DNA from 3 places in the Pectobacterium araliae genome. Region 3 is predicted to be linked to each of the others. Evidence: predicted binding sites of a transcription regulator. Region 3 holds the regulator's gene; each other region holds the start of a gene.

Region 1 (11,022 bases), 1.9 Mb from region 3:
TGGAGCGGTAGTTCAGTTGGTTAGAATACCTGCCTGTCACGCAGGGGGTCGCGGGTTCGAGCCCCGTCCGTTCCGCCACTTATTTATTCCATCGTGTATTTATCCACGTATGGATGAAAAAACCGCATATCCTTATGGATGTGCGGTTTTTTTTCGTCTCGATGCAGTGCATCTTGCTGAGTTGGAGGGGATGTCCCCGCTGTTGTCGCATTAACTTGCCACCCCGATTTCAGGGTGACAATGTGGACATTACCAACTGTAGCTGACGGTTGCTATGATGCTGCGACCACTACCGTAAAAACAGGCTTCTGTATTGCTGCATGATGCAACATAGTGTTTGTCGGTGAGGTTGTTGAGATTCAATTTCACTTCAGCACCTTTCAGGCTGGGTGATGCGGTGCCTAAATCGTAGCTCGCCATAGCATCATAGAGCGTGTAATGCGGAACTTTATAACCTTCCTTTCTATCGCCATAAGTGGTGCCCATGTAGCGTACGCCCGTACCCAGTTTTAAGCCTTGCAACACTCCATTCATAAATTGGTATTCCCCCCATGCAGAGGCGGAATGGCGTGGAATCGCTGGCATGGCTTTGTTCACCTCACCTGCGGTGTGGCTCTCTTTAGTTAACGTGTCGAGGTAGGTGTATGCAGCCAGCAGGCTGAACTCTGGTGTAAGCTGGGAACGCAGCTCAGTTTCTACCCCTTTTGATTTCACCTTGCCAATCTGTTCACTGTAGTTGCGGTCGTACTCAGGGAAATAACGCGAAGAGGATAAGTTTTTCTGGGTGATGTCGAACAGTGACAAGGTCAACATTGTGTCACTGCCCTTCGGTTGAAATTTTACACCCACTTCTTTTTGTTCACCGGTTGTCGGTTTAAACGGGTCGGTGCCTGGTGCGCCAGAATCCACATTCGGTTCGAACGACGTACTGTAGCTAATATAGGGTGAGATCCCGTTATCGAATGCATATAGCAGACCGGCTCGACCAGTAAACTTGTTATTGTTTTGTTGCTTGAATGAGCTACTGGTGCGGTCGGTGCTACGGATTTCGCTCCAGTCATGGCGTCCAGATAGCAGCAGATTCCAGTTGTTCCACTCGATCTGGTCTTGCAAGTAGATCCCGACTTGATCTATTTTTTTCAGGTCATCGGTTATCAAGGTGAGTTGGCTATCGGGTAGCAGGTAACCGACGTTGTGGCTTGGATTGGCCCAGTCGTAGTCGTACTGATCTCTACGGTTAACCTGCATGGTGGTATTCCGTTTCTGAGCTTTGTAATCCAATCCACCAATCAACGTGTGATCGACATTGCCGATGTTGAATTGCGCTTTTAACTGGTTGTCGATCCCCATTTCATCGGTCTTGGCTTCCTCCTTTTGCTGGCGCAGGTTGATATGGCTGCTGGTCGCGCTGCCGCCGATGGTATACACCAAATATTTATATTTTTCTTTCAACTGTGAATAGCGGACATTTTGCTGGAATGACACAACATCATTAAATGCATGCTCGAAAATATAGCCGATGGAGGCTAACTCACGTTTTGACCGATGATAGTTAGGGTCGCTAATGTTCATGTGGTAAGGGATGTAGCCAGAGGTGGTACCGATTGCTGTGCCGTAAGCGGGCAGGAAGTTGCGGAAACCTGCTTCGGGATCATTCTGATACAGTGTCATGAGCGTGAAACTGGTATCAGTATTTGGTAGCCAAGTCAGTGATGGCGCGATAGCGATACGTTCTTGTTTTGAATTCTTGATAAATTCATGTTTAGTGCTGCCGATACCATTCAGCCGGTATAGCAGACTTTGGTCATCATTGAGCGCACTGCCGAAATCGAATGCAGCTTCACCCAGATGTTGATTCCCTGTACTCAATTGCACTTTACGGATGGTCTCAGCGGTGGGGCGTTTACTGGTCATACTGATAAGCCCGCCGGGGTTGACCTGACCATAGAGTACTGAGGCCGGACCGCGTACTACCTCGACACGTTCCAGAAACCAGGGATCAATTTTCCCCAAACCACCATCTTGTCCGCTTAATCCGAAACTCAACCCATCCAGATACTTTGCTGCGTAGCGAAAGCCGCGAACAATCACTTCATCATTGCGGTTAGAGGAACCACGATAACTTGTCACCGTGCCGCTGTTGTAGTTTAGCGCATCGGCGACGGAATCGACGTGTTGTGCATCCATTTGATCTCGCGTGATAACCGAAATCGCCTGAGGTGTTTTAACCAGCGGTGTGGCGACTTTGGTGCCGGAGGCGCTTTCTTTCGCAACGAACCCTTTTAGCGGAGCGGTGACGCTTTCTGTCCCGTTGGCTGTCACGAGGATCACGTCGTTATGCGGTGTCGTTTTCTCTTCAGCCTGAGCAACAGAGATGAGGAATATCGAAGAGGTTAACACGAGAGGAAGGCGGTAAGTTTTTATACACTCATTGATTGGTTTATCTAATGTTTTATTTTTCATGGTCAACATACATTCATCCCTTAATCAGAAAGATATTTTTAGCTTGTGGTTGATGGAATTACCTTTTAACGATTTTTAATTTGAATTTATTGTTTTAATTTCCTGAATTTATTTGTTTTTTTAACTTCCATTGTGAGGGGGAGCGCATTGGTGTTGATTTGTACATTGCAATAAATGACCAAAGCATATTATTGTAAATGCAAATAATTCTCAATACAATTCGTAATTGTCATTATTCAAAGCGGATTTGTTTTTATATTGATTAGTATTTGTAATGATTTTGTTTAAATAAACGCACGTTCAGGGAGAGTTATGCCAGTCATGCAGTGCCCCAATTTTATCGCCGAGCTATTGTCTTCATCTGAGGTAGGAACGGTGTGCTGGTGGAAACGGTTGGCGGCTGTCGGCACACCCGTTGTCGCTCCGTCGACAACACCTCAGCAAGTGGAAATGGCATTTTTCTGGCGTGACCCGCACGGTGATGAACAGCATTCTCCGATTAAACAGGTGTACGTCGATATCAATGGTGTGACCAACCACCACAGTGAAGCCCCACAAAGCCTGCAACGACTGAGCGGTACAGATGTCTGGTTCTGGTCCGTGGTGATTCCGGCAACATGGCGTGGCGGCTATAGCCTGATCCCCATCACTCACGAACAACTCCCCCCTGAATTTCAGGGTGATGAGGAACAGCGTAGCCAACAGCAGTGCCAGTGGTGGTGTTCATTGTTTGCATGCGCGATTTCCGATCCGCTTAACCCTTATCAGCCTCTTATCACGTGTGTGGGAGGAGACCACTCTGTGGCACATATGCCCAATGCCCCTGAACAGAGTGCATGGTGTGCTTGGGATGAAGGGAAAGGCGAACGGGAGAGACTTCCATGCATGACGCTTTTTCACTGGCGTAGCGAGCGACTCGGCAATGAGAGACGAGTCTGGCTTTATACCAACGGAGAACGTGTTCAGCCGGGATCCCGTCCGTTGGTTATTGTGTTGGATGGGCAACGGTGGGTTGATGAACTACCGCTTCCCATGGCGCTTGAAGTAGAAACGGCGCAGGGAAATCTACCCACTGCCGTCTGGCTCTTTATTGATGCGATCGATGGCAACTACCGTGCGCAGGAACTCCCCTGCAATGCCGATTTCTGGCTGGCCTTGCAGCAGGAGTTGTTACCGTTAGCGGCCAGCCTTGCCACGTTTAGTGATGACCCTGACCGTACCCTGATCGTTGGGCAGAGCTATGGTGGCCTGTCTGCACTTTATGCGGGATTGCATTGGCCGCAGCGCTTTGGACGAGTGTTGACGCAGTCCGGTTCTTTTTGGTGGCCAAATTTTCAATTGATGACCCGTTTTGACGAGCGTGAGGTTCTGGAGCCCGGCTGGCTGGTGCAAGAGGTCCAGCAGCAAGGTCCCGCGGCTAAACCCTTGGTGATTTTTCAGGAGGCTGGCGATCGCGAGGCTGATATCTGTTTCGTTAATCAGCAGATGAATCAGGCACTGATGGCGGCGGGGCACCAGGTGTTTTTTCGCATTTATTCCGGTGGGCATGATGCCCTGTGTTGGCGTGGTGGTCTGATCGATGGTCTGCGCTGGCTGTTAGCCGACCTGGCAGACAACTCGGCCTCTACTGACAACATAACAATTTCTACTGACAACAAAATAACAGGAGATAGCGATGAGTCAGGAACAACAAAATCCGTTTGATGACGAGACGCTTACGTTTTTGGTTCTTATCAACGCTCAGCGCCAGTACAGCCTATGGCCACAGTTTGTCGCGGCGCCCGCTGGGTGGCAACAGGTGTTCGGTCCGCAGTCTCGTGCGGTCTGTATCGACTACATCGAACAACACTGGCAGGACATGCGTCCGGCCAGCCTGCAAGACGCCGACGCGCGCTAATGCGCCTATGCTTTTTTCCCCGAGTGTTCGGTTTCGGACCACTCGGGAAAGCACCGTTGAGGGAACTGTACCGTGTCTGAGACATCCGTAGTGTTTGATTCTGCCTCTTCTGATCTGTCAGCTGATTTTCTGCAATTACCGTTGGTTGCGGCACAGCCAGGAATCTGGTTTGCCGAGCAATTAGCCCAAGTTCGTCATGACTTTACAGTGGCACATGCCATTGAATTGAACGGTCCACTCGATCGAGATTGTCTGGATCGCGCTATTCGGCAAGGGCTGTCGGAAGCAGATACGGTTCATGCCCGTTTTGTCGTTAACGATGATGGTGAGCCTGTACAGCACTTGCCGCGCCATCCCCTGATCCATGCGCCGGAATGGCGGGATTTAAGCGCGAAGGCTGAGGCCGAAGCAGAGGCATGGGCACTGATTCATCAAGATTTAGTCGCCGATTTACCGGCGGATGGCGAGCAGCCCCTGTACCGTCAGGTCGTGATGAAAGTCGGCAATGCGCCAGAACGTTGGTTGTGGTATCAGCGTTTCCATCATCTGCTGTTGGACGGTTTCAGCTTCGATGCATTGACCCGACGCATCGTCGATATCTACAACGCGCTACGCTCAGGGCGAGCGCCTGCGGCTAGCCCATTCACGCCATTCGCTCCCGTCGTTGCGGAGTATCAGGACTGGCTGGCATCACCTGAATATCAGCGATCCGCTGAGTTCTGGCAGCAACACGCGGCGGACTTGCCGGCTCCGGTATCGCTGGCGACGGAAATGTGTGAACCCGCCGAACCTGACTTACGCTCGTTGCAGCAGCAAGTGGATATCAGTGTCGCGCCATCGGCAGAGGTCGTGATGGCAGCGTTGGCGATATATCTCTATCGCATGAGTGGTGAGCCGACGTTGTCTATCGGTTTCCCCTTTATGCGTCGTATCGGTTCGGCAGCGCTGTGCGTGACTGGTCCTGTGGTGAATGTATTGCCGTTGCAACTGACTCTGCGCCCGACGATGACACTGGCCGAAGTCGATAAGATGTTTGCTACTGAGATAAAGACCGTGAGGCGTCATCAACGCTATGAAGCGGAGCAACTGCGGCGTGATTTAGGACGGGTTGGCGGCGAAGGACTGTATGATCCTGTGATCAACTTCAAGATATATCAGGATGCTTTGATGCTGGAGGGGACTCCGGCCATTACACATGCGTTGGCGATGGGACCCGTCGAGGATATGGAATTTGAACTCGGCAGATTGGGCGAGCAACTGCATCTGACGCTGGTGGCGAACCCGAAGCGCTATAGCGAACAGACACTGCAATGGCATGCGGAACGCATCGCATACTTGTTACAACAGTTGGTGGCTCTGCCGGAAACAGAGATTGCAGACGTGTCCTTGCTGCCATCAGAGGAAAAAGAGCGTATTGCGGCATGGGGACAAGGAGCAACGCTGCCACTACCTAAAGGGATCACCACGGTAGTGGATCTGTTTTTGCAACAAGCCACACGGCAACCGGATGCGATCGCTGTGGCCTGCGGTGATGAGCGATTGACGTATCGCGAATTGTCTACGCGAGTGACGCAGCTTGCCAGGTTGCTCATCGCGCGCGGTATCGGTACGGAGGATGTGGTGGCGATCGGCGTCCCTCGTTCTGTGGACGCGATAGTTGCTATTTTTGGGGTGCTGACCAGCGGCGCGGCTTATCTACCTTTGGATCTGGATTATCCACCGGAACGTATGGCATTGATGCTGGAAGATGCTCGTCCGGCTTTGTTGCTGACCCATCAGGCGGTCGCTTCTCATATGCCGCCGCAGACGGTAACTGTTTGTCTGGACGATGAGGAGACGCGCCGTCTTTGTGCCATGCTGCCGGAACATCCCGTAACGGATACCGAGCGACGGGAACCGCTGTGCGGTGAAAATCTCGCTTATATGATCTACACCTCAGGTTCTACCGGCAAGCCAAAAGGGGTGATGAGTACGCACCGTGGCCTGCTCAACCTGTTGATATCGCATGGGGAGCAGCTGTTTGGTCCGGCAATCACTCGCTTTTTCCACTCTCATGGTCGCCGCCTGCGGGCGGGACACACCGTCTCATTTTCATTCGACTCTTCTTGGGAACCGCTGTTTTGCCTGATTCTAGGCGCGGAGCTGTACGTCTTTGATGAGGATCAACGGCGCGATTCCTGGGCACTGGTGCAGAAATTGCGTCAACTGCCGGTTGACCTGTTGGATATCACCCCCTCGTTCTTTTCACAGTTGGTTGATAGTGGATTGTTGGATGACGAGCAGCCTAAACCCGCATTCATCATGCTTGGGGGAGAAGCCGCTACGCCGTCTTTATGGCAGCGGATACGACAACACCCGGAAATTGAGTTCCATAATTATTACGGGCCTTCTGAGTACACCATTGACACGCTGGGAGCGAATGTTCAGGTTGCCGATCAACCTGTAATTGGTCGCCCAGTTGCCAATACGAGCGCCTGGTTGTTGGATGATCGTTTGCAACCCGTACCCGTTGGGGTGGCAGGGGAGTTATACATCTCTGGTACGGGTATTGCGCGCGGCTATTTGCGACGTCCGGATCTTACCGCAGCACGTTTTGTCGCCAACCCGTTTCAGGCTGGTGACGTGATGTACCGCACGGGTGATGTGATGCGCTGGCGAACGGATGGGCAGTTGGTATTTATCGGCCGCGTGGATCATCAGATTAAAGTGCGGGGATTCCGCATTGAGTTGGGTGAAGTTGAAAGCGCATTAGTGGCATTACCAGAGGTCAGTACGGCGGTCGTAATTGCCGAACCGAATGGTGTCACCTATCGGCTGGTTGGGTACTGTTCGGTGCCGGATGCGGCGGTTCGCTCACAGCCAGATATTGTCACTAGCTTGCAGGCACAATTGGCTGCTCGTTTACCGGATTACATGGTGCCGTCGCTGTTGGTTGTGTTGGAGGCGTTGCCACTGACGGTGAATGGAAAAATTGATCGTCAGGCGTTGCCTAAACCGCAATTCAGTGCGCTGCCAAACAGCGGACGTCAGCCAGGCAATGAGCAGGAAGCGTTAATTTGTCAGGCCGTGGCAGCCATCCTGGGGCTGGAGAATATCGGCGTGGATGACGACTTTTTCTCGCTGGGGGGCGATAGCATTTCGGCCATGGCGCTTGGTTCTCGGCTGCGTCGGGCTGGCTGGCAGCTACGAGCAAAAGATATTTTTGCTCAGCGCATCCCAGAACGAATGGCGCAAACGATGTTGCCGCTTGAGTGTGCGCCATCTCAACCGAGTGTTCCACGACAGGGCGTGATAAACGGATTACCTATTGTGCGCTGGTTTGCTCAACACGGTATTGAGCGGCAGTTCTCACATGGGGTCTATCTTCAGGTTCCTCCAGCATTACAACTCGAACAGATAGAACAGGCGTTGCGGGTGTTGGTTAACACCCACCCCGCGTTAGCGGCACGGGTTTGTGATGGCGCGTTGACGATCAGTGAACCTGCGCCAGATGGGCGGTATTGCCGTGATTGGTCGATAGAAGAAGATAAAGACGCCAGTGCCGGAGCGGCGTTAGCGGCGCTCTCTCACCAGATCAAACCAGAGGCTGGCGTCATGATGCAAGCTGCGCGTCTACGGCATGGTGAGCAGGCGTGTGGACTGGTGTTGGTGATCCACCATCTCGTGGTCGATGGCATTTCGTGGCGGGTACTGTTGCATGAATTGCGGCTCGTGGCGGAGGCGATTATGGCTGAGCGCCCCATCACGTTGGCTGAGGAAGAGTACTCACTGATGGGATGGTCGACACATCTTTTAGCGACGGCATCACACCGACGCGGTGAGCTGGCATTTTGGCAGGCGATGTGGCGCGACGAGGTGCGTATGTTGGGCGCCCGTCGGTTGGATCCCGCACGCGATCGGCAGAGCACGCAGCAAGTGGAACGGCGTTTGCTGAGCGCGGAACAGACGACCGCGCTGCTGGTGGATTTGCCGCAACAGTATCGCGCCACGGTAGATGAAGTGCTATTAACTGCACTGGGGATGGCGTGTTCACGCTGTTATCAGACACGTGCGCTGCGAGTCATGATGGAGTCTCATGGGCGTAGCGATGAGGCAGGGTTCGATCTGGGGCGGACTGTAGGGTGGCTAACGGCAGAATATCCGGTGTGTTTCAATTGGGATAACACGGATGCCACTACCCCGGCATATATGCTGACCGCAGTGAAAAACGTCTTACGCGCAGTGCCAGATAATGGCGTTGGCTATGGTCAGTTGCGCTGGCTGGATGAAATCGGTGCGTCAGCGCTGACGGTATTGGAAGAGCAAAATACGCCAGAGATTCTGTTCAATTATCTAGGCCGTTTTGGTCGTCAGGTAGGGCCATGGTCACCGTGTGGCACGGCTGACAGTTTCCGTGATGTTTTCGTGGCCACGCAGGCGGAACAATCACCGCTCAGCCATGCGCTGGAAATTAACCTCTTTGTTGATGAGCAGGGTTCACTACCGCAACTGGCAATCCTGTGGGGCTGGGCTGATGGCATTTTTACCGCACAGGCTATCAGCGAACTGCATGATGCATTGGTTGCCGCTGTTGGGGAGCTCACTGACTTTAGCCGTCAGCAGCCACAACGAACGGCGGATACATTGACACTCTCGGAGATTGGGATGCCGGGAATGACAGCGGAAACGTTGGCACAGTTACGTCAGCAACATGGCCCATTGTCAGCGGTGTTACCGCTAATGCCGTTACAGCAAGGGTTGCTGTTTCATGCTCAGCTTGCCGAAAACCGGGGCAGCTATAATTCCCTGGTCCGTCTATCGTTGCACGAACCACTGGGGGCGGAGCAGATACGTAAGGCGTTGGACGCGCTGGTACGTCGTTATCCGCAACTGGCGGCGCGGTTTGATACTGAACTGGCCGCTCAGCCGTTGCAGGTTGTGCCATTGCTGCGTGATGACATTTCATATTGGCCATTGACAGAACACACGTTGCCGACGGCGGAAAGCGCGGCATTGTGGGAATTGGAGCATCAAGAACTTACGCGAGATCTGTTTCGTCAGCCGCATGCCATGCTACATGCCTTATTAGTGTCACACGGTCAGAGTCAGACGCTATTTCTTAATGCGCACCATTTGGTGGTTGATGGCTGGTCAACCCCGGTGCTGTTGCGGGATTTCTTTGCGCTGCTGCGTGGTGACACGCTACCGCCAGTGACGGACTATGCGCAGGTCGTTCTTCAATTGACGGGTCGCGATCTGGAGGTTTCCCGTCAAGTGTGGCGTGAGGCACTAGTCAATGCCCGTCCGACGATTTTGTTTGATAAACAATCGGATACCGAAGCGGTTCGTGAACTGGAACTGTTGCTCGACAGTGCATTAGAGCAGGCTATGCTACGGCTCTGCCGTCAACAAGGATTGACGCTTAACACCTTGATACAAGGCATATGGGGAGTGTTGTTGAGCACATACAGCGGGAGTCAGGATATCCTGTTTGGCTCTCCGGTATCAGGTCGTTTTGGCGCGTTTGACGGCGCCGAAACGCAGGTTGGGTTATTCAGCAACACGCTGCCGGTTCGGGTCCGTGTCGATCCGACACTGCCGCTGCTATCACAACTGGCGGCGTTACAACATCAACAAATCCAACTGATTGAACACGATGGGCTGGGACTGGGAGATATCCAGAAATTGGCCGGCGTCGGTACACTATTTGATACCTTGTTAGTGGTGGAAAATTATCCAGAAGGTGATGCGCTAGATTCACGTTGTACGGAAGTCAGTAACCGTGGCTATACACACTATCCGTTGACGTTACTGGTGCTGCCGGGAGAACACCTGCGGCTATTAATGGAATATCGAGACAGTGTGCCTCAGCCAGAGCGACTGTTGCAGCGATTGCAGCATCTTTTGGCGCAGCTCGTTGCGCAGCCAGAATTGCCCCTGAGTGCCTGGAATCTACTGTTACCTGAAGAAACGCAGTTTATTGACGAGGTAAACCGCACACAGCATGTTGTGCCGTCAGGAACCTTACATCAAGCGGTGGCGGAGCAGGCGCTGCGCACGCCGGATGGGGTGGCGCTGGTGGATTGCCAGCACCGACTGACTTACCGTCAGATGATGCACCACATTCAGGGAGTGGCGCAGCGGTTACGTGATGCTGGCGTTCAACCGGGTGATATTGTTGCGATAGCGTTACCGCGTTCGGTGCGTCTCAGTCTGGCGCTGTCGGCGGTATTGGCGTGTGGCGCTGCCTGGCTACCGTTGGACACCGGCTACCCGGATGAGCGGCTGGCGATGATGGTGGAGGATGCGCAACCCCGCTTGATTCTGACAGAGAGTGCCTTGCTGCCACGTTTCGCGCAGCAGGGGCAGGTGCTGATTCTGGATGCATTGATCGCAGAGTCTGCTCTGCCGGCGTATCACCGTGTCGATGTGAAGTCCGATGCAGCGGCTTATGTACTCTATACCTCTGGTTCCACCGGGCGGCCAAAAGGCGTGGTAGTCAGCCATCGGGCGATCGTGAATCGACTGTGGTGGATGCAGGATCAATATCCTCTTACCCACGAGGACGTGGTACTACAGAAAACACCATGCAGTTTTGACGTATCGGTATGGGAGTTTTTCTGGCCGCTGATGACCGGCGCAACGTTGGTGATGGCACCACCGGATTCGCATCGCGATCCTTC
Region 2 (11,022 bases), 2.1 Mb from region 3:
CATGGGCATTATGCAGATAGTCATCAAGGTACTCGGTGGCGGATTACAGAAACTGCTGGGAACCTCCCGTACTGAATCGCTCTCTGCGACGGCCAATATCTTTGTCGGTCAAACGGAAGCGCCTCTGGTGGTCCGTCCGTATATTGCCAACATGACGCAGTCAGAACTGTTTGCGGTGATGTGTGGTGGGTTGGCATCGATTGCTGGTGCCGTGATGGCGGGTTATGCCCAGATGGGCGTGCCGTTGGAATACCTGATTGCGGCGTCCTTCATGGCGGCTCCGGGCGGGTTACTGTTTGCCAAACTGATGGTGCCGGAAACGGAAAAAACGCACGACCATGATGAAATGGTTGGGTTTGTCGATGAAGACGATCGCCCAGCTAACGTCATCGATGCGGCGGCAAGCGGTGCCGCTTCCGGTATGCAGTTGGCGCTGAATGTGGGGGCGATGCTACTGGCATTTATCGCCTTGATCGCCGTGTTGAACGGTATTCTGGGCGGCATTGGCGGCTGGTTTGACTATCCGCAGCTGTCACTGGAACTGATTCTGGGCTGGTGCTTTGCGCCTGTCGCGTTCCTGATTGGTATTCCCTGGAGTGAAGCGACCGTTGCGGGTTCGTTCATTGGGCAGAAACTGATCGTCAACGAGTTCGTTGCTTACCTGAATTTCAGTGAATATCTGAAAGCGGATGAGGTGGTGCAGGCCGCGGGCTTGCAGGTTCTGTCGGATCATACCAAAGCGGTGATTTCGTTTGCACTGTGCGGCTTTGCTAACCTTTCGTCTATTGCTATTCTTATTGGAGGTTTGGGCAGTATGGCACCGACTCGGCGTCAGGATATTGCCCGCTTTGGTTTGAAAGCGGTTGCGGCAGGTACGCTTTCTAACCTGATGAGCGCCTGCATTGCAGGGTTCTTTTTGGCTTTGTAAATGTAACCAGGCATTCTTGCAGTAGCGAGATGATGGGCGGCGAAAGTCGCCCATTGTTCGTTTATGCCCCTACATTTTTCATGGTTTAAGCGTGGCTTGCGCAGCATTTACCGAATGCGGGTGCGATATGCTTGCCTGAGTGGAGCAACATGCTTTCTGCTTTTATTGATGATGTTGAATGGATTTCTTTTCCACGGGCAACGGACGGTGCCGCCTACCCAGGTATTACTGCACGCTGCCATTTCCATTTGTCTGCCTACGACGACGCGCTTTTTGCCGAGGCGAACATTCCTTTTTCCGACGCGCTAGAGCGCGCCGTACCGAAACGACGGGCTGAATTTTTGGCTGGACGTTATCTTGCCAGACATGTGTTGAATAAGTTGAGCCACCCCGATTTTGTTCTGCATAGCGGGGAAGATCGCTCGCCGCAATGGCCGGAAAACATCGCCGGTTCGCTGAGCCATAACAAAGACAGCGTACTCTGCGCCGCCCATTTACGTAGCGATGCGCTATCGTGCGTGGGTGTGGATATCGAAGGATTTATGTCCGACGAGCGTGCGCAGTCGCTGTGGCCCGGCATCATTGGCGATGAAGAGTTCCAGTGGTTTCAGGAGCGAGATGAGGCATTTAGCTGCTTGCTGACGATCAGCTTCTCGGCGAAAGAGAGTCTGTTCAAGGCGCTTTACCCGCAGGTCCGGCACTATTTCGATTTTCTGGATGCCCGGCTGGTGGCGCTGGATATCACCAAACGCGAATTCGAGCTGGAACTGCTGACCGATCTGACGCCAACGTTTTATGCCGGACGCCGTTTTAAAGGTGCGTATCTGTTAAGAGAGTACGACGTCACCACCTTTCTCTGCTGCTAAAAAAGCCCGCGAATAGCGGGCTAGAGTCATTGTTCAGAACTTATCTGCTTAGAACTTATAGCTCACGCCACCGTACACCGTACGCCCAGACAGGAAGTAGTCGATATCGGTAGCAACGTAGTCCCGCTTTTCGTTGGTCAGGTTAGTGACGCCCAGTTTCAGGTCCACGTTTTTAACCGGCGTATAGGTGGCACCGATATCTACGGTATTGAAGCCGCGTGTTTTATACGCTTCTTTATCGCGTAAAAATTGGTTACTGGTGTACTGATAGGACACATAGGTCGAGAGGTTATCCAGTGCCTGCCAGTTCAACTGCGTGTTAACCGTATTTTTCGGCGTTTGCTTCAGGCGCTTTCTGGTGGTGCGGTCTTCAGCATCAACCACAGTCCAGTTGGTGGTCCAGTTTAGATCCTCTATTACATCGACCCAGAATGAAGTCTCGATTCCCTGCACCCGTGCTTTACTCACGTTTTCATAGGTTCGTGTCACTGCATTGGTTTGAATCATATCCTTGATGTCATTGTTAAACAGGGTGATGCCCGTACCGAAGTGCTCGGCTTCGTAGGCGGTACCCAATTCATAGCTGATGGATGTTTCAGCCTTCAGATCAGGGTTACCGACGATGTAGCATTGGCCGCGGCATGCTGCTTTTGTATAGCCCGTGGTAAATTGAGCGAGAGTTGGGGCTTTAAACGCCTTATTGACGCCACCTTTGATCACCCAGTTGTCGGTTAGACTATAAGTGGCGTAGGCGCGTGGGCTGAACTCGGTGCCGTAGACTTCATGATGGTCAACACGACCGCCAAAGGTGAGGGCTAAATCCGCAATCTTGAATTCATCTTGCAGGAAGAGTGCGCTCTGGTTGACGTCCACTTTGCCATTTTTCAGGTTCATGCTGTGTTCCAGCGATGTGATGCGGTATTCGCCGCCGCCGGTCAGCAGGTGATCGCCCAGATAGCCAGATATTTGCCCGTCAACCGTCTGATTATTCTGAGTGATATCGGCAATGCCTTTATTAAGCTCAGAATTATCCATTAAATCGATATTTTCGTAGTAGTAGCGCAGCCGCGTATCGAAATTATCCCAGCTACCGTTATGCGTGAGTCCCAGACCGAGGCGATCAAGTTTTTGTGTGTTGTGAGCTGTTGCGCCAGAGTTATTCCAATCGACGAAGCGGTCATCTTTGGTATAAGTCGCATCAAAATCCAGGCTCTGCTGAGAATCGATCAACCACGTCAGGTTGCCTAGTACGCTGTAGTTATCGCGTTTTTCCAAGGCATCTGAGTTGCGATTCTTGGATTGCTCGGTACGCCAGGCGTCACGTTTGCCACCATCCACAATCAAGCTGCCCAGCAGCGTATTTTCCACCAATGGTCCACTGACGTAGCCATTCAGACGATTATGGTCACCGCCGGAACCTTCGGTCGGTGCCTGAAAGTTATAGCCGAGTTCACCGGTAACGTTCTCACCCGGCTGGCGCAGAATCACGTTTACCACACCGCCCAGCGCGTCGGCACCGTACAAGGAAGACATTGGGCCGCGAATGACTTCGATACGTTCAATCGCCGACATAGGAATGGAGCTCAGATCGAAATCATTCCCCATATCAGTTGCGAGTGATTCTTGGGTGTTGATACGTCGACCATTCACCAGTAGCAGCGTGTAGTCTGCCCGCATACCACGGATTTTGATCTCGTTACGGCCATAGCTGGTAGAAGGGTTAATATTAATGCTCGGCAGCTTTTTGATGGCGTCGGAAACGTTATTCACTGACATCTTTTCCAGCTCGGCGCGGGTGATGACAGAGACGCTGGCGGGAGCACTCAGCGTGGTGTGTTTCGTCTGTGTTGCTGTCACGACGATTTTTTCATCTGCCGCGTTTTCTGCCTGAGCGAGTGCAGGTAGTGCCAATAATCCGGTCACCAGCAGGGCGTGATACACCTTGCTGTGTGGAAAATGATGATGTGAAAAACGACTGTCCGGTTTTAGCTGCATGTCAAAGACCCCATCAAAGAGTAGAAAAAAACATCCCCGTAAGTAACTCACTGTGTTGCGTGTATTGCCGACCTACTCGGTTTATTGCTCTGTAACCTGTACCGTTTGGTGTGCGGCCATCTTTCGGCTGCGCTCAGCCAACTGCGGAATCAAGCGCATGGTCAGCAGCATAGCGACCAGCGCAAATACGGTGCTGGCCACGGCAAGCTGTGAGAATCCGTCAATTTTCCCCTCGGCGGAGGTGCTCAGATAAGCGGCTGAGGCAACGCTGGCCAACCCTGACGCAACGTTGGCTGCGGTTCCCTGATAGGACATGAACGCGGCGCGCTGATGCGGCAGCGGAATACCGGCGGTAATTGCCAGCGTGCTGCTGGAGCGGGCGGCGCTGAGCGCCATGAACAGAGTGAACACCAGATACAGGGAAAGTGAAAAAGGCAAAACGAAACCGCAGAGAATCACAACGGCCAGCAGCAGCGTTGTGACTACGATCGTCTGGCTGGCATATCCTCGATCCAACAGGTTGCCGCACAATTGCATGGTCACCATGCTTGCCAGCCCGCCACAGAGATAGAGCAGGGAAATATCATCCCGTGGGAAAGTCAGATTGAACTGAAAATAGTTGGAGAAATGAGGGATCAGCAGGAAATGTCCGAACATTTGTAGCGAAATCACCGTCAGCCCCAATAGGAAAATGGGGGATGCCAGCAGGTCGTTTAATACGGAAACGGACGCGGTACCAGGAGAAAGACCTTGTTGAGTCCGGCGTGTCGGTGGCATAGAAGGAAACAGCCACAGTACCAGCAATACCAACAGCAGACCACCGAGGCCGAACGTATAAAACGGTGCTTGCCAGTTAATACGGTGAGCCAACTCCAGTGACAGCGGCATGATGACAATCGCCGCGAGCGAAAAGCTCATGCCGACATAGGCCAACTGCTTTCCACGCTCGTTGGCCGGCACGATATCAACAACCGCCGCCATCAAGACGCCAGATGCCGGGCCAGCAACACAGCCTGCCAGAATAAACAGCAGCAAAAGATGGGTTTGGCTGGTGGCAAACATGCAGGCAGCCGTCAGGGCGAAGCGCAACGTCAGCAGAACGAGCAGGGCGTGTTTACGGTTAAATCTATCCAGATAAGGCGCGGCGAGGAAGCCGACGATGGCGGAGGCAAACGTTGCGCCGCCGCTAATATAGCCGATGTTCTTGGCATCCATCGATAGCGCGCTGATGAAATCGGGGCCTAGTGGCATCACCATCATCAGGCTACCGAGAGAAAGCATGTTGATTAGCAACGCCAGATGCACAACGGATCGGGTGTGCTGGCGGTACATGCTTTCATCCATGACGGTCTCACATTTAGACACAATTAGTAAAATATTGGCGCAGTTTAGCGCAGCTTAATTCTCCTGACAATAAATGATAAGTATTTTCATTATCATTTGTGAGGTGGGTTTTATAATCAATGCATTTCTATTGCTAATCATTAATGGTTGTGAAAGATGAACAGTAAAATTGATTAACATTAATATAACCCTCAACTAATGGGAGGGAATAACCATTTTGTGGAAGGATTGACCGAACACGTTACTTCAGTGTAGGTTAACTGTGCTTGGTATAAATGATAATGATTTTAATAATCATTGGTATTTAATTTGCGAGCGCAGGAGCTGTCTTGTGGATACACTGATTACAGAAACTGAAACATTTAGCGGGCTAACCTATCCAGAACAGACCGCTTTTTTATATGTATCGGAACACCAAAGCCTTTCTACTTCAGGCTTATTTGAACGTATTTCGTCCCCTGTTTGTGTTCCTGGCTCGCACGATGACAGGCTTAGTCCTGCAATCGTGCAGGCATTCCAGCGAGCGCGTCAGGCAGGGCAGTCGCTGCCTATTGTTGTGGGGGCGATTCCCTTTGATACCACGCAACCGTCTTGTCTCTATATCCCTGATAGTTATACCGTTACGACGAAATCTGAACTCGTCAGCCGTGCCCGTAAGCACACGGCTGCGGGCCCTACCGCACTAACGTTAAACAGCGTCCCAGACGAATGCCAGTTCAAGTCCATCGTGGCTGAGGCGGTTGAACGCTTCCGCCGTGGGGAACTGAGCAAAGTGGTACTGTCGCGTATTCTGGACATTGAGCTGATCCAGCCCGTTAAGGCTCAGACGATCCTCAATAACCTGATGGTACAGAATGCGGGGGGGTATCACTTCTCACTGCCGTTGCCGGATGGTTCCGTATTACTGGGTGCCAGCCCGGAGCTACTGCTGCGTAAGCAGGGGAGTGTGATTGTCTCTAATCCGCTGGCGGGTTCGGCACGACGGATGAGCGATGAACATCTGGACTACCTGAACAGCCAGCGTTTGTTGAATTCTGGCAAGGATAAGCACGAGCATAAGCTGGTGGTGAATGACGTTCGCCAACGCCTGATGCCGCTGTGCGCGTCGTTAACGATTCCATCGGCACCTTCGTTGATGCACACCGCCTCCATGTGGCACCTGTCTACCGCTATCCGCGGTGAGCTGGCGAACCCAGAGATGACGGCGCTTCAGGTCGCCTGCCAGCTCCATCCTACCCCCGCACTGTGTGGCTTCCCCACACAGGAAGCGCGTCAGCTGATTGCCGAGCTGGAGCCGCACGATCGCGGCGTATTCAGCGGCATCGTCGGCTGGTGTGATGCCAACGGCGATGGTGAATGGGCGATCGCGATTCGCTGCGGCACCATCAAACACAACAAAGTCCGCCTGTTTGCCGGTGCGGGCATTGTTGAGGCGTCCGTCCCCGAGGAGGAATGGGCTGAAACCGCCGCCAAATTAAACACGATGCTGAATGCGTTTGGGCTTAACTCAGGTGTGGATGGACTATGAGCATTGAATTTACGCCTTGGCCAGAGGAACTGGCACTGCGTTATCGCGACAAGGGGTACTGGGTTGGCCTGCCGTTAACGGACGTCTGGGAACGCCATTTGACGACGCAACCAGATGCGGTAGCGGTCGTGTGCGGTGAACGTCAGTGGAGCTATCGGGAACTGGACCAACAGGCTTCCGCGTTGGCATCGCGCTTGACGGAAAGCGGCCTGCGCAGTGGCGACACCGCGCTGGTGCAGTTACCGAACGTGGCCGAGTTTTACCTGACCTTTTTTGCGCTGCTGAAAATTGGCGTCGCGCCCGTTAACGCGTTGTTCAGCCATAACAAGCTGGAGCTGCTGTCGTACGCCACGCAGATCGAACCACGCTTACTGATCGCCTCGGCCGAACATTCGCTGTTTGGCAACGGTGAATTTCTGGATCGGCTACAGACGCAGGTTCCCCGCCTGCAAACGGTGGTGATGCTCGGCGACAGCCCGCTGGGGCACAGTCTGACGGAGTGGCTGCAACCGCGTGCTTCAGTCAGCCAATATCAGCCTTCCGCGCCGGGGCAAGTGGCCTTCTTTCAGCTTTCTGGCGGCAGCACTGGTACGCCGAAGCTGATTCCTCGCACCCATGACGATTACTACTACAGCGTGCGTCGCAGCGTGGAAATTTGCGAGCTGACGCCACACACCCGCTACCTATGCGCGTTGCCTGCTCCACATAACTTTCCCTTAAGTTCGCCCGGTTCGCTCGGCGTGTTTTACGCAGGTGGACGCGTCGTGCTGGCGCCCGATCCGGGGGCAATGACCTGTTTCCCGCTGATTGAACGCCACCAGATCGATATGACCTCGCTGGTGCCGCCTGCCGCCGCGCTGTGGATCCAGGCCGCCGAACAATTTGGCGGCGCGCTGCGTAGCCTGAAAATCTTGCAGGTGGGCGGCGCGAAGTTAAGTGAAACCGTTGCCCGACGTATTCCAGCGGTGCTGGGCTGCCAGCTACAGCAGGTGCTCGGTATGGCGGAAGGGCTGGTGAACTACACCCGACTGGATGACAGCGATGAACATACCTTCACCACGCAAGGTTACCCGATGAGCCCGGACGATGAAGTGAAGGTGTTAGACATGGACGGTAATCCGGTGCCGAGAGGCGAAGCGGGGCTGCTGGCGACGCGAGGGCCATACACCTTCCGTGGCTATTACCGCAGCCCAGAACACAATGCCCGTGCTTTCGACGTAGAAGGTTTCTATCACTCGGGTGATGTGGTGCAGATGACTGAAGAGGGCTATTTGCGCGTGGTCGGACGGGAGAAAGATCAGATTAACCGCGGCGGTGAAAAGATTGCTGCCGAAGAAATCGAAAACCTGTTGCTTAAGCATGACGGCATTCTCCATGCCGCGCTGGTGTCCATGCCTGACCCGGTTATGGGCGAAAAGAGCTGCGCTTTTCTGGTGGTCAGCGATCCTACGCTGAAAGCCATCACATTAAGAAAATATCTTCGCAATCAGGGTATTGCTGAATTCAAACTGCCAGACCGCTTCGAGATGATCGACACCTTGCCCGTTACACCCGTCGGCAAGATTGATAAGAAATCACTCCGTCAGCGCATTCAGACCCAACTTAGCACTCAAAATAAATAAGGATTTTGTGATGGCAATCCCTTCTATTGCTTCGTATCCCCTGCCGCGCGCACAGGATTTCCCGGACAACAAGGTTTCCTGGGCGTTTGAACCTGCGCGTGCGGTACTGCTGATTCACGACATGCAGGACTATTTCGTGAATTTCTATGGCGCGGACAGCCCGTTGGCGCAGCAACTGATTGAGAACATTGCGGCGTTACGAGCCTACTGCAAATCGCAGGGGATTCCGGTGGTGTATACCGCGCAGCCGAACGCACAAAGCGCAGCCGACCGTGCGCTGCTGAACGACATGTGGGGCGCGGGGCTGAATAATCACCCCGAAAAGCAGCGTGTTGTGAGCGCACTGGCACCGGATGAGCACGACACCGTGCTGGTGAAATGGCGCTATAGCGCCTTCCATCGTTCGCCGCTGGAATCCATGATGAAGGAGATGGGTAAAGATCAACTGATTATCTGCGGCGTTTACGCGCATATCGGCTGCATGATTACCGCGACAGATGCTTTCATGCGCGACATCAAGCCCTTCATGGTCGGCGATGCGGTCGCGGATTTCTCACTTCAGGAACACCAGATGGCGCTGAAATATGTGGCGACGCGCGCCGGACAGGTGGTTAGCACGGCAGAACTCACAGGAGCGAAAATGGCACAGGCACTGACGAAACAAGGATTGAGAGCACATCTGCTGACGTTGATCGACGAAGATGAAGATCAGTTCGATGAAGATGAAAACCTGATCGACTACGGTCTGGATTCGGTGCGCATGATGGCGCTGCTGACCGAATGGCGCAATCAGGGTGTCACGCTGAGCTTTGTCGATCTGGCGCGTAACCCTAGCCTGAATGCCTGGTGGGCGTTGATTGAAAAACAGCAGGGAACTGCATCATGAAGCCCTTGAGCGTTGCGCAGCGCGGACTGTGGTTAGGTCATGCCCTGAATGATGATAAAGCGACGTTCAATACGGCGGAGTGCATCGCGTTTGATGGCAAAATCGATATTGAAGCCATGTTAAGCGCGATCCGTCAGGCAGTCATGGAGTGTGAGTGCCTGTACTGCCAGTTTGTTGAAATTGCGGGTGAACAGGCCGCCCAGCCGGAAATCGGTTTTGTGGCTTCACAATTGCCGGTGCCGATCGGTGTGTTGCCGATTGTTGAACTGTTGCCTGCGCCGATGACGGATGAAGAGCAGACGATACGCCGGTGGGCGCGTGACGAAATCTCTCGGCCGCTGGATTTGCTGAACGGATTGCCCTGCCGCTTTGCGCTGCTGTGCGGTGAAAAGCGCGATTTTCTCTACAGTTGCGTTCACCACATTGCGTTGGATGGTTTTGGCACCACGATGCTGTTTCAACGCATCGCCCAGATTTACACTGCACTGACGGCGGGGCAACCTGTGGCGGTGGCGGAATTCGACCCGTTCAGCGAGGTATTGGAAGAAGAGCAGCAGCGTGATGCCAGCGGGCAGACGGCGCAGGCGCGTGATTTCTGGCTGGAAACGCTGAATGCGATGCCGGAACCGGCCAGTTTCAGCGAGAGGAGAGCCCCGATCGCGGCGCGTTTTTTGCGCCAGAGCAGTGTGTTGCCGGCGGATCTCTGGCAGCCGCTGACAGCACTGTGTGAAGGCAACAAAATCAGTTGGCCGGATCTGTTTCTGGCGATGCTGGCGACGCATCTTAAGCTGGTGTCCGGTAGCGACAGGCTGACGTTTGGCTTGATGGTGATGAACCGTATCGATTCCGCCTCGCTGATGGTGCCGAGCATGCAGATGAATATCGTGCCGCTGTGCATTCAGGTGGATGAGCAGGCGGACTTTGTCACACTGGCGCAGCAGGTTGCCCGTACCAAGCGCACGCTGCGTCGTCATCAACATTATCGCTATGAGCATTTACGGCGCGATCTGAACCGCGTCGGCGGCGAACAGCGCCTCTTCGGTCCGCTGATCAATATCATGCCGTTCGATCATCCGCTCAATTACGGATCGCTGTCGTCCTGCACGCTGAATATCAGTGCCGGGCCAGTAGAAGATCTGACGATCGAGATCCATTTTAAATCGGATGGCACCCCGGTGCTGGATTTTGATGCTAACCCAGCCTGTTACAGCGCAGAAGCACTTGCCAGCCTGCAAGAAACCCTGTTCACGCTGCTTCAACGCTGGTTGGCGCGGCCGCAGCAAACCAGTGGCGAACTGCTAGAGTGCTGGCTGCGAGAAGAACGCGAACTGGCGCTAATCACCAGCCGTGAGCCTGAGCCGTTTGCCGAACCGGTTCTGACGGCGATCGCCAAACAGGCGCGTAAAAACCCGAACCATCCGGCGCTGACGCAGCGCGATCGACAGTACAGCTACCAGCAGTTGCTGGATCTGAGCGGTCAGGTCGCCGCGGGGCTGCATGAACGCGGCGTTCAGCCCGGCGAACGCATCGGCATCATGCTGAACCGTAGCCCTGAAACCATCATTTGCCTGCTGGCCGTGATGCAGTGCGGTGCGGTGTATGTGCCGCTCGATCCTGAACAGCCGCGTGAACGTCAGCAGCACATCATCCAGATTGCCGATCTGCATACGATCGTCACGCAGGCGGATTATCAACATCGGCTGGCGTCGGTCTTTTCCGGCGAGATCGTGCTGGCGGGGCATCTTCTGTCATCCCACGCACAGGCCGCCGCACTGCCGCCTGTGGAAGCGAGAGACGGGCAGATTGCCTATGTCATGTTCACATCGGGATCGACCGGATTGCCGAAAGGCGTG
Region 3 (11,022 bases):
CGAACTGCCTGTGCGTTGGCTTCACGCAACTCGAATGATTTAGGGAATAGATAGATGATTAGATGGTTCCGCACACTTTTTCTGTCAGTTCCGCAGGGAACTGCATCGTCAACATGATGTGCTCAACCATGCTGCGTTTACGACCGGTATTCGTATTGGTAATCACCCAGTATGGCGTGCCTGGAATATGTTTAGGCTTTGTATGTGTGCCATGCTGAAGCAATGTTTGTTGGTCGCCCGCGAAATAGACTCGGGTACGGCCATGGAGCGATTCCGTCGCAGAAGCAAATTCCTGCGGCGATAGGGTATATAACGTGCACAGAACCAGCATAAAGCGATTAATGGCCTTATTCTGTTCGGCGTATTCATCCGACAGCAGCAGTTCACGAAGGGTTCGTACCCGATCGCGCGGGCTTGGCGCAGCGGCGGGCTGAGACGTTGCCGTTGCCTCTACCGCTGGCGTGGTGACTGGCTGCCCAGCAGTAAATTTCAGCATGCGCCGTAAAATATCCGATGCGCTCTCACCGATATGCTGTGTGTGGCTGGCAATATAACGATAAAGCTCTTCGTCGACTTCAATAGTTTTCATCTTTATCCAGTGCTGTTTTTACCCATTATCGTGCAAATTACAGAGACGTTTTCTTCTGCAACCCGACATCGATGGGTAGATGACTCAAATCAAAAGGATTATACAGGCGTTCAAACATTATCGAACAGCGGCATAACGGGACAATACCAAAAGTCAGACGATGCCCCAATGCCTTTCACATCCATTCAAGTAGCTATACGTGTCCCTTACCATTCCTTCAGTGACAACATTGCTTCTAAAGTCATGATACCCTAAGCCCATGTCTCTCTGAATGAACTTCACCATGAAATTGAATCATCGTAGGCTTTATGCGCACCAGCCCACAGATAAACGTCCTGTTGTCCTGATTCATGGCCTGTTTGGCACACTCGATAACCTTGGTGTATTAGGGCGGGATTTGCAAAATACGCATGACATCCTGCAAATCGATTTACGTAACCACGGTTTATCACCACGCTCATCACAGATGAACTACCCCGCCATGGCGGAGGATGTGTTGGCACTGTTAGATGAGCTGCATATCGAACGCGCTATCGTGATTGGTCATTCGATGGGTGGAAAAGTCGCCATGGCGCTCAGCGCGCTCATTCCCGAACGACTGGACAAGCTGGTCGCGATTGATATCGCGCCAGTGGATTATCACGTGCGCCGCCACGACACCATTTTCGCCGCACTACGTGCTGTAACGGAAGCGGGCCTGACATCACGAACCGAAGCGACAGCACTCATGCGCCAACACATAAAAGAAGAAGGCGTGATTCAGTTTTTGCTGAAATCCTTCCAGCAGGGAGAATGGCGTTTTAACGTACCGGTCTTGTGGGATGAGTACGAAAACATTGTTGGCTGGCAAGAGGTTCCGGCCTGGCAAGGGCCAATATTGTTCATTCGCGGCGGCGATTCCCCCTATCTGGACGATCGCTACCGCGATTCACTGCTGCGTCAGTTCCCGTCTGCGCGGGCGCATGTTGTCAGCGGAGCAGGTCACTGGGTTCACTCAGAAAAACCCGATGCGGTTTTGCGCGCTATCCACCGTTTTCTGGACATGAATTAACCAGACCATACTCACACAGGCGGATTCATGGCAACAGGGGCAGTTAACCGTTGTCGCCGCCAGTGCGGCTAGGGTATGATGGCGCTCGCAGTAGAGGGACGGCTGATTCAGCCACAAGTCATTGTAACCACTTCATCAAAGTGCACGCGTAATTTCCCAGCATGTTCAACAGATAGCCAAACCGCGCCCTGACAATTCTATTGCAGAGTGAGAGTAGGCATCGATTTTATCTGTAGGACGGAACGGGCAGCTCGGTGTATTTTGATCCGAATACCTTGCAGTATCATTACTTATGGCAAAAGAACAAACGGATCGTACTACACTGGATCTGTTCGCAGATGAGCGTCGTCCGGGCCGCCCCAAGACCAATCCGCTCACACGTGACGAACAACTAAGAATTAACAAGCGTAATCAACTACGTCGCGATAAAGTGCGTGGCTTGCGCCGTGTCGAATTAAAGATTAATAGCGACGCTGTCGATATCCTGAACAGCCTTGCTGAACAGCGGAACATTAGCCGCAGTGAATTGATTGAAGAGATGCTGCTCGCGCAGTTGGCCGAACAGCAGTCCTGATTGGCGTAACCCGATAGTTATACGCGGTGTTTATATAACGCAGCATTTATATAACATAGCATCACATCTTGTGCGGCGCCATTTCTGACACCGCCTGAACATTCACCCAAGAGTAAACTCGCTATCTCAGGCTAAAACGACGCTTAGAATTTTTCCCAGTTGTCGTTACTGGCTGGTAGCGCTTTGGCTGCACGCGGGGTAATCGCCTGCGTTTTCTGCACCGGTTTTGCCGCCACTTGCAGCCCTGATTGCGTATCGGACAGTTGGAACAGCGACACAGTTTGGTTCAACAGCGCCGCCTGCTCTTCCAACGACAAGGCAGCTGACGAGGCCTGTTCAACCAACGCGGCGTTTTGCTGCGTTACGCTGTCCATTTCCGCCACGGCCTGACCCACCTGTGCAATCCCTTTGCTCTGTTCTTCCGATGCCGACGCAATTTCTCCCATGATATCCGTCACGTTAGTCACCGCACGGACGATATCCTGCATCGTGTCTCCGGCATCGCTAACCAGGTTGGAGCCGGTGTCCACGCAGCGAACCGATTCAGAAATCAGCCCTTCAATCTCTTTCGCCGCTTGCGCACTGCGCTGCGCCAGACTGCGTACTTCGCCCGCCACAACGGCAAATCCGCGGCCTTGTTCACCCGCACGCGCCGCTTCTACCGCCGCGTTCAGCGCCAAAATGTTGGTCTGGAAAGCAATGCCATTAATCACGGTGGTGATCTCTGCAATTTTTCTCGAGCTGCCAGAGATTTCTGCCATGGTTTTCACCACGTTTTCAACGATTTCACCGCCCTTTTTCGCTGTTGTCGAGGCTTGTAATGCCAGTTGGCTGGCGTGGTTGGCGTTTTCGGCGTTCTGTTTCACCGTCGCCGTCAGTTGCTCCATGCTCGCTGCGGTTTCTTCCAACGCAGAAGCCTGTTCTTCGGTACGTGAAGACAGATCGTTGTTACCCGCGGCAATTTCAGAAGCGCCCTGATAGATGGAATCCGTGCTGTTTCTGATCGTGCTAACTGTACTGGCCAAACTCCCCTGCATTTCACGCAGCAGTGGGAACAAACGACCCACACAGTTATTACCAAAGTCCAGAATCGGCTTGCCCAGATGGCCGGAAGCAATCACGCTAAAGTGATAGCGCAGATCGTTTAATGGACGAACCAGGCACACCACCAGATAGCGGTCGGTCAGGAACAACATAATCAGGCCGATAACCAAGCCACTCAGCACAATGTTCTGTCCAACCGTGGTGATTTGTTCAAAACGGACACCCGCCGCAGCGAATTTTTCCGCACTGGCGTTACTGAATGCAGAGAGCGAAGCACCAAATTGACGGCTCAATGGCGGCACAACGTTTTTGGCCTGATCTTGGTAGTCATCCAGCGCGTTGGCAGCAGCCTTTTGATAAAGTGGCTCAACGCCCTGCACAACCAGATTATTCCAGTCACGGCTGACAGCCTGCACCAGCGCATCGTCCAGACTTGCGTGATCGATAGCATTAAACGCCACCAAATCAGATTTCAGTTTATCCAGCGCGACAAGTGCAGAAGCCTGCTCTTTATCCGCAGTGGCATTATCACCGCTGCGGCGAGCATCAACCGCACGCGCCAAACGGGTTACCATACGGAAATATTGATCGTTGCCCTGGTTGATAAAGTTCATGTTCTGAACTAGTAAGGTGCTGGTTTTCGAGGTCGCCGTCATCTCTTTAAAAGAGAACATGGTATATATTGATACGCCGCCCCAAAGAACACAAAAAATGCCCAGCACCCATAGCATAGCGGTTCTGATGGCAATATTTTTAATAAGTCCCATAGCTCACTCCAAATCAGGAAAATGGTTGAAAAGATTTTTATCGCTAATCAACCGATATGTATCAGAAAATTCACACCATGAAACAGGTCACTTCTCCCTAGCGTTCACATTTCACCGAGTTGAAAACTCAAAAACCACGCTAACTCATCGGCTAAATACAGAGAATATTTAGCATTCTTGCTATATTTATTAATATAATTTTTCGCACGGATAATACATTATTCTATTTTTATAAATATAAGGTTTTTAATCATAGGGTTGCAAGCGCATGTGCTGCACGACCACGTCCTACGTGCGTTGGCATGGATAGGCGATCAGATGGAAAAGTAATTTGAATGAAATTTCATTTTATTCTTTAACATCAGAAAGCTAAAATTTCCCCTTTAAAATTGTATCGTTTCAGCTGTAAATAGTTATAATTCTTATCTTCCTTTATTAGGAATGTTCCCGCGAAATGTTACAAATTTTCAATTCTATAAAAACATTATCTTTTGTAAGTATTTTAATTCCCACGAATAATAATGTACCGCTCCGTGATTTTTATTCTTCACAAACAAAAGCCTGCTTTTAATTACAAGCGGAATAAATCATAAAATAAAAAGCACATTCATAAAAAATGAAGTACCGTTACAAATGAATAGCCGCCGCTATGTTAAAGAAATATATCCGTAATCTCAGACGATAACATAGACCACATTGATTATAGGGAATTCAGTATCAGTAGAGATATTTTCGTTTTCTTACTTACCTTCGCATTTCACGCGATCTTGATTTACGCCTCCTTACCGATACGAGTTTCTCCCGATGTGAGTGTCTGTTATTATTAACAGATAAATGGGTGAAATATTACACCATACCATTAGGAATCAAGAGGTTATTCAATTCATGGCACTCATCGGAATATTCTTTGGCAGTGATACGGGCAACACGGAAAACATCGCCAAAACGATTCAACAACAGTTAGGCACCGACGTTGCTGATGTTCATGACATCGCCAAAAGCAGCAAAGAAGACCTAGAAGGTTTCGATATCCTGCTGCTGGGTATTCCAACCTGGTATTACGGTGAAGCGCAGTGCGATTGGGATGACTTCTTCCCGTCGCTGGAAGAAGTTGATTTCACGGGGAAATTGGTTGCTTTGTTTGGCTGCGGCGATCAGGAAGACTATGCGGAATACTTCTGTGATGCCATGGGCACCATTCGTGACATTATTGAACCTCGCGGCGCGACGATTATCGGTCACTGGCCAACAGAAGGCTATTACTTTGAAGCCTCTAAAGGACTCGCCGACGACAATCACTTCATCGGCTTGGCTATCGATGAAGACCGTCAGCCTGAACTGACCAGCGAACGTGTAACGACGTGGGTGAAACAAATCAGCGATGAACTGAATCTGAAAGAGTTGGTTGGCTAAGCCATTTTGGCCCTGATAGTTTCGATCAGGGCCAAAATAGTATTGATAGGTAAAACCTTTCATAATAATTGATACATTTTTTTAACTTCTATCAGTAAACCTGTACAATAATCCCATCGGTTTTATACGTGCTTCACTCTTTCTTCATTCATCAACAACGGACTGCGTGTATATCAGTAGTATGAATGGGGACAATATTGTTAACATTCCCTTGTTTTCATTTTGCATACGCGGTTCTATAATTGAGACGCAATTACATTTTTTGAGCCGACCGATGTCATAGGCTAGGCAGCCTCCATTGATAAGTAAGCAACAGGACTAAACCCGCATGACTGACAACAATATCGCATTAAAGAAGGCCGGCCTGAAAGTCACTCTTCCAAGACTGAAAATACTGGAAGTGCTACAGGATCCTGTCTGCCATCACGTCAGTGCGGAAGATTTATATAAGAAACTGATTGATATGGGCGAAGAGATTGGTCTTGCGACCGTCTATCGCGTACTCAACCAGTTTGATGATGCAGGTATCGTAACCCGTCATAACTTTGAAGGTGGCAAATCCGTCTTTGAATTGACGCAGCAGCATCATCACGATCACTTAATTTGCCTCGACTGTGGCAAAGTCATTGAATTCCGCGATGAATCTATCGAAGCGCGTCAGCGCGAGATCGCAGAAAGACACGGCATTAAACTGTCCAACCACAGTCTGTATCTCTATGGGCATTGCAGTGAAGGGGATTGTCGAGAAGACGAAACTCTGCACGATTCCACGCGATAAATCGACCGCATCAAAAAATAAAACCGCCGAGGCGGTTTTATTTTTATCTTCTACCTCGTGGCCTTAGCCTACCCAGGTATCGCGCAGACCAACCGTTCGGTTAAACACCAGATGTTCTGTGTTGGAATAAACACGATCGGCACAGAAGTAACCTTCACGCTCAAACTGATACGCTTTCTCTATTTCTGCCTGTGCCAAACTTGCTTCTACAAAACCTTGCGTAATTTTCAGTGAATCTGGGTTAATCGTCGACAGGAAATCCTCCGCCGCGCCAGGGTTCGCCACACTGAACAAACGATCGTACAAGCGGAATTCCGCTGGAACGCCATGCGCCGCAGAAACCCAGTGGATAACACCTTTCACTTTACGGCCGTCAGCCGGATCTTTGCTCAGCGTTTCCGCATCATAGCTACAGTAGATCGTGGTAATGGTGCCCTGCTCGTCTTTTTCAATGCGCTCGGCTTTGATCACATAGGCATTACGCAGACGCACTTCTTTACCCAACACCAGACGCTTGTACTGCTTGTTAGCTTCTTCACGGAAGTCAGCGCGATCGATGTAAACTTCGCGGCTGAATGCGACCTGACGTGAGCCCATTTCCGGCTTGTTCGGATGATTTGGCATCGCCACAAACTCTTCGTGCTCGGCTGGCAGATTCTCGATCACGACCTTGACCGGATCTAACACTGCCATCGCACGCGGAGCATTTTCATTCAGATCGTCACGGATACAGGATTCAAGCGCCGCCATTTCCACGTTATTGTCCTGCTTCGTTACGCCGATGCGCACACAGAACTCACGGACGGATGCCGCACTATAGCCACGACGACGCAAGCCTGAAATGGTCGGCATACGCGGATCATCCCAGCCTTCAACCACGTTTTCCACTACCAGCTGGTTCAGCTTACGCTTGGACATAATCGCGTATTCGAGATTGAGACGAGAGAATTCGTACTGACGTGGGTGGCAAGGGATAGTGATGTTATCCAGCACCCAGTCATACAGACGGCGGTTGTCCTGGAATTCCAGCGTACACAACGAATGCGTGATCCCTTCCAGCGCATCGGAAATGCAGTGGGTGAAGTCATACATCGGGTAGATGCACCACTTATTACCGGTCTGGTGGTGATCGGCAAATTTAATGCGATACAACACCGGATCACGCATCACGATAAAGGACGATGCCATATCGATTTTTGCACGCAAACAGGCTGTACCTTCAGCAAACCCGCCGTTGCGCATTTTTTCAAACAGCGCCAGGTTTTCCTGCACGGTACGATCGCGGTAAGGGCTATTTTTGCCCGGTGCCGTCAACGTGCCGCGGTATTCACGGATCTGCTCAGGCGTCAGTTCATCAACGTAAGCCAGTCCTTTACCGATCAGCTCAACCGCATAAGCATGCAGTTGATCGAAATAATCAGAAGAATAGCGAACGTCGCCGCTCCATGAAAAACCCAGCCACTCGACGTCACGTTTGATCGACTCAACGTATTCGATATCTTCTTTTACCGGATTAGTGTCGTCAAAACGCAGATTGCACTGCCCCTGATAGTCACGCGCGATACCAAAATTCAGGCAGATAGATTTGGCATGCCCAATATGCAGATAGCCGTTCGGCTCTGGCGGGAAACGCGTCTGAATATGATCATGCTTACCGGAGGCCAGATCTTCATCAATAATCTGACGGATAAAGTTAGTCGGGCGGGCTTCAGCCTCACTCATTCTTCATTCCTCAATGCTAAAACGACGTATAACCGACAATGATCCAACAAGCTACGCTGGGAAACAACCGTTAATTATTCATAACGAAAAAAAGGGGCGAGATTGCTCTCCCCCCCCTTAATGTCATCGACATGACACGGCGTTACACCACCACCGCCATTATATTACGCCTTGTCATACTATTATATTTTGTCATACTCGGCTTTCAGCGCAGTGGCGATCGATTCAGCCTGCGTACCCACGACAATCTGTACGCTTTGTTTATTCAGGCGAATCACACCCGCCGCGCCAAGACGTTTCGCCAGTGCATCATCAACCAGAGAGGAATCAGCCACGTTCAAACGCAAACGCGTGATACAGGCATCGATACCAATCAGATTGGCTTTGCCACCAAGCGCCTGCAAATACCCCTGTGCCAATTCAGCTGTATCGTTTGACTTCTTACCTGAAGATGCCTTAATCACGTCATAGCCATCGGCCTCGCTACCGCTCACTGCCAACTCGCGCCCCGGCGTTAACAGATTGAAACGCGTGATGGTAAAACGGAACACGACATAGTAAATGACGAAGAATACCAGCCCCTGTGCGAGCAGCATGTACCACTGAGTGGCAAGCGGGTTACGCGAAGACAGCACCATGTCCACCAAACCAGCACTGAAACCAAAACCAGCGATCCAATGCATGCTCGCAGCAATAAAGACGGAAACCCCTGTCAGTAACGCATGCAGGAAATACAGCACGGGCGCAACAAACATAAACGAAAATTCCAGCGGCTCGGTGATCCCAGTGAAGAATGAAGCAAACGCTGCCGCCAGCATAATCCCGGCCACTTTGCTTTTGTTCTCAGGGCGTGCGCAGTGGTAAATCGCCAGCGCGGCTCCCGGCAAGCCAAACATCATAATCGGGAAGAAACCCGCCTGATAACGTCCGGTGATCCCCACCAAGGCTTTGCCAGAATCGATAGACTGCTGACCCGCCAGGAAGTTAGGAATATCGTTGATACCCGCGACATCAAACCAGAACACGGAATTCAACGCATGGTGTAACCCAACAGGAATCAGCAAGCGGTTAAAGAAGGCGTAAACCCCGGCGCCAACCGAACCCAACTGCTGAATGTATTCGCCGAATGATACCAGAGCATTGTAAATGACCGGCCAGACGTACATTAAAATGAACGCGACCAGAATCATTAGGAAAGACACCAGAATCGGCACCAGACGGCGTCCGCTGAAGAACGACAGCGCTTTAGTCAATTCAACCTGACTGAAGCGGTTATACAGCTCAGCGGACATGACACCGACAAGAATCCCGATGAACTGGTTTTCAATCTTGCCAAACGCAGCGGGCACCTGTTCAACGGGGATGCGTTGGATCATAGCAACCACGGCAGGTGAACACAGCGTAGTCAGCACCAGATAACCGACAAAACCGGTCAAGGCTGCCGCACCATCCTTATCTTTCGACATACCGTAAGCAACGCCGACCGCAAACAGCATCGCCATATGCCCGATAATCGCCTCACCCGATTTGATGAGAAGTGCCGCCAACGCGTTCTCACTTCCCCAGCCAACCGGATCAATCCAATAACCTATCCCCATCAGGATAGCGGCAGCAGGCAGCGTCGCGACAGGCACCATCAATGCCCGACCGACTTTTTGTAAATAGCTCAGAGTACTCACTTTTCCCTCTCTTACCTTTGCGAGGTAAATGAAATGTTGTGGGGCAAACAAACCTGCCAATCAATTTCACTGCCGAAAAACTTCACTGTCGAAAGCTTCATTGTTAAAAAACATGGCCAGCGGTGGTTCCAGGGGGAGTGTAAGAAAAATAATTCGCTACACAAATTAAACCCCGTAATTATGTGATAAAAGTCACCAAAAAACTGCATACAAAAAGTTTATACCTGAATAAAATCCCAACTTATTTCAAGATTAAAAAAAACAGAGTAAACTAATTTTAATGCATAGACTAAACGCGCAGTTGGCGCGATTTTCGCAATAACGTATTTAATTCCACTAGAAAATCAGGAGAGCGCTGATGAGACTCATTCCTTTAACCACCGCCGCCGACGTCGGAAAATGGGCCGCCCGCCACATCGTTGAAAGAATTAACACTTACAAGCCCAGCGCAGATCGCCCTTTCATCCTCGGGTTACCAACAGGCAGTTCACCGCTGGAGGCTTACAAATCGCTGGTCGCCATGCATAACGCTGGCCTGGTGAGCTTCAAATATGTTGTGACCTTTAATATGGATGAATATGTCGGCCTGCCAACCGACCACCCAGAAAGCTATCATACCTTCATGTATCAGAATTTCTTCAATCACATTGATATTCCGCGTGAAAACATTAACCTGTTGAACGGCAACACCGAAGACACCACAGCAGAATGTCGCCGCTATGAAGAGAAAATAAAATCCTACGGGAAAATTCATCTTTTCATGGGAGGCGTGGGCAATGATGGGCATATCGCCTTCAATGAACCCGCTTCTTCTCTGGCTTCCCGCACCCGCATCAAAACGTTGACGGAAGAAACCCGTATCGCGAATTCCCGTTTCTTCGGCGGGGACGTCAGCCTGGTGCCTAAATTCGCCCTAACCGTGGGCGTTGGGACGCTGCTGGATGCCGAAGAAGTGATGATTCTGGTGACCGGACGCAACAAAGCACAAGCGCTACAGGCTGCGGTAGAAGGTAACGTCAACCATATGTGGACCATCAGCTGTCTGCAACTTCACGCCAAAGCCATCATGGTTTGTGACGAGCCTTCAACAATGGAGCTGAAGGTGAAAACTGTTAAATATTTCCGTGAGTTAGAAACGGAAAGTATGAAAAATCTCTAACCGATCGCGGGAGTTGATGATGTACGCGTTAACCCATAGCCGGATTTTTACCGGCCATCAGATTCTGGATAATCACGCTGTCGTGATTGCCGATGGGCTGATCGAGCAGGTCTGCCCACTTGCCGAGCTTCCTGCCGACATTGAACAACACGACCTGGGCGGCGCGTTTCTCGCGCCGGGGTTTATCGATCTCCAACTGAACGGCTGCGGCGGCGTGCAGTTTAATGACTCGCTGGACACAATCTC

Evidence for each region. Region 3 encodes Fur, which represses iron uptake genes when iron is present. Its sites were predicted from a motif close to ATAATAATGAGAACNACTATCAA; they were not measured.
Region 1: a site for Fur is predicted at 2,661-2,683, ahead of fes (enterochelin esterase). Genes of this name have one in related genera too.
Region 2: a site for Fur is predicted at 5,207-5,229, ahead of AACH44_RS17750 (isochorismate synthase). Genes of this name have one in related genera too.

What each region holds. Positions count from the first base shown of each region.
Region 1 is NZ_AP028908.1:3,294,696-3,305,717, reverse strand. Features, by position in the region: tRNA gene AACH44_RS14980 (tRNA-Asp) at 2-78, shown strand; gene AACH44_RS14975 (TonB-dependent siderophore receptor) at 250-2,472, opposite strand; gene fes (enterochelin esterase) at 2,776-4,167, shown strand; gene AACH44_RS14965 (MbtH family protein) at 4,139-4,360, shown strand; gene AACH44_RS14960 (amino acid adenylation domain-containing protein) at 4,433-11,022, shown strand, end outside.
Region 2 is NZ_AP028908.1:3,915,745-3,926,766, reverse strand. Features, by position in the region: gene AACH44_RS17770 (NupC/NupG family nucleoside CNT transporter) at 1-928, shown strand, start outside; gene AACH44_RS17765 (4'-phosphopantetheinyl transferase family protein) at 1,078-1,794, shown strand; gene AACH44_RS17760 (TonB-dependent receptor domain-containing protein) at 1,843-3,789, opposite strand; gene AACH44_RS17755 (MFS transporter) at 3,871-5,133, opposite strand; gene AACH44_RS17750 (isochorismate synthase) at 5,465-6,661, shown strand; gene AACH44_RS17745 ((2,3-dihydroxybenzoyl)adenylate synthase) at 6,658-8,283, shown strand; gene AACH44_RS17740 (isochorismatase) at 8,294-9,169, shown strand; gene AACH44_RS17735 (amino acid adenylation domain-containing protein) at 9,166-11,022, shown strand, end outside.
Region 3 is NZ_AP028908.1:1,355,355-1,366,376, reverse strand. Features, by position in the region: gene seqA (replication initiation negative regulator SeqA) at 59-589, opposite strand; gene ybfF (esterase) at 873-1,640, shown strand; gene ybfE (LexA regulated protein) at 1,933-2,214, shown strand; gene AACH44_RS06075 (methyl-accepting chemotaxis protein) at 2,358-4,025, opposite strand; gene fldA (flavodoxin FldA) at 4,911-5,438, shown strand; gene fur (ferric iron uptake transcriptional regulator) at 5,767-6,216, shown strand; gene glnS (glutamine--tRNA ligase) at 6,280-7,938, opposite strand; gene nagE (N-acetylglucosamine-specific PTS transporter subunit IIBC) at 8,121-9,617, opposite strand; gene nagB (glucosamine-6-phosphate deaminase) at 9,976-10,776, shown strand; gene nagA (N-acetylglucosamine-6-phosphate deacetylase) at 10,796-11,022, shown strand, end outside.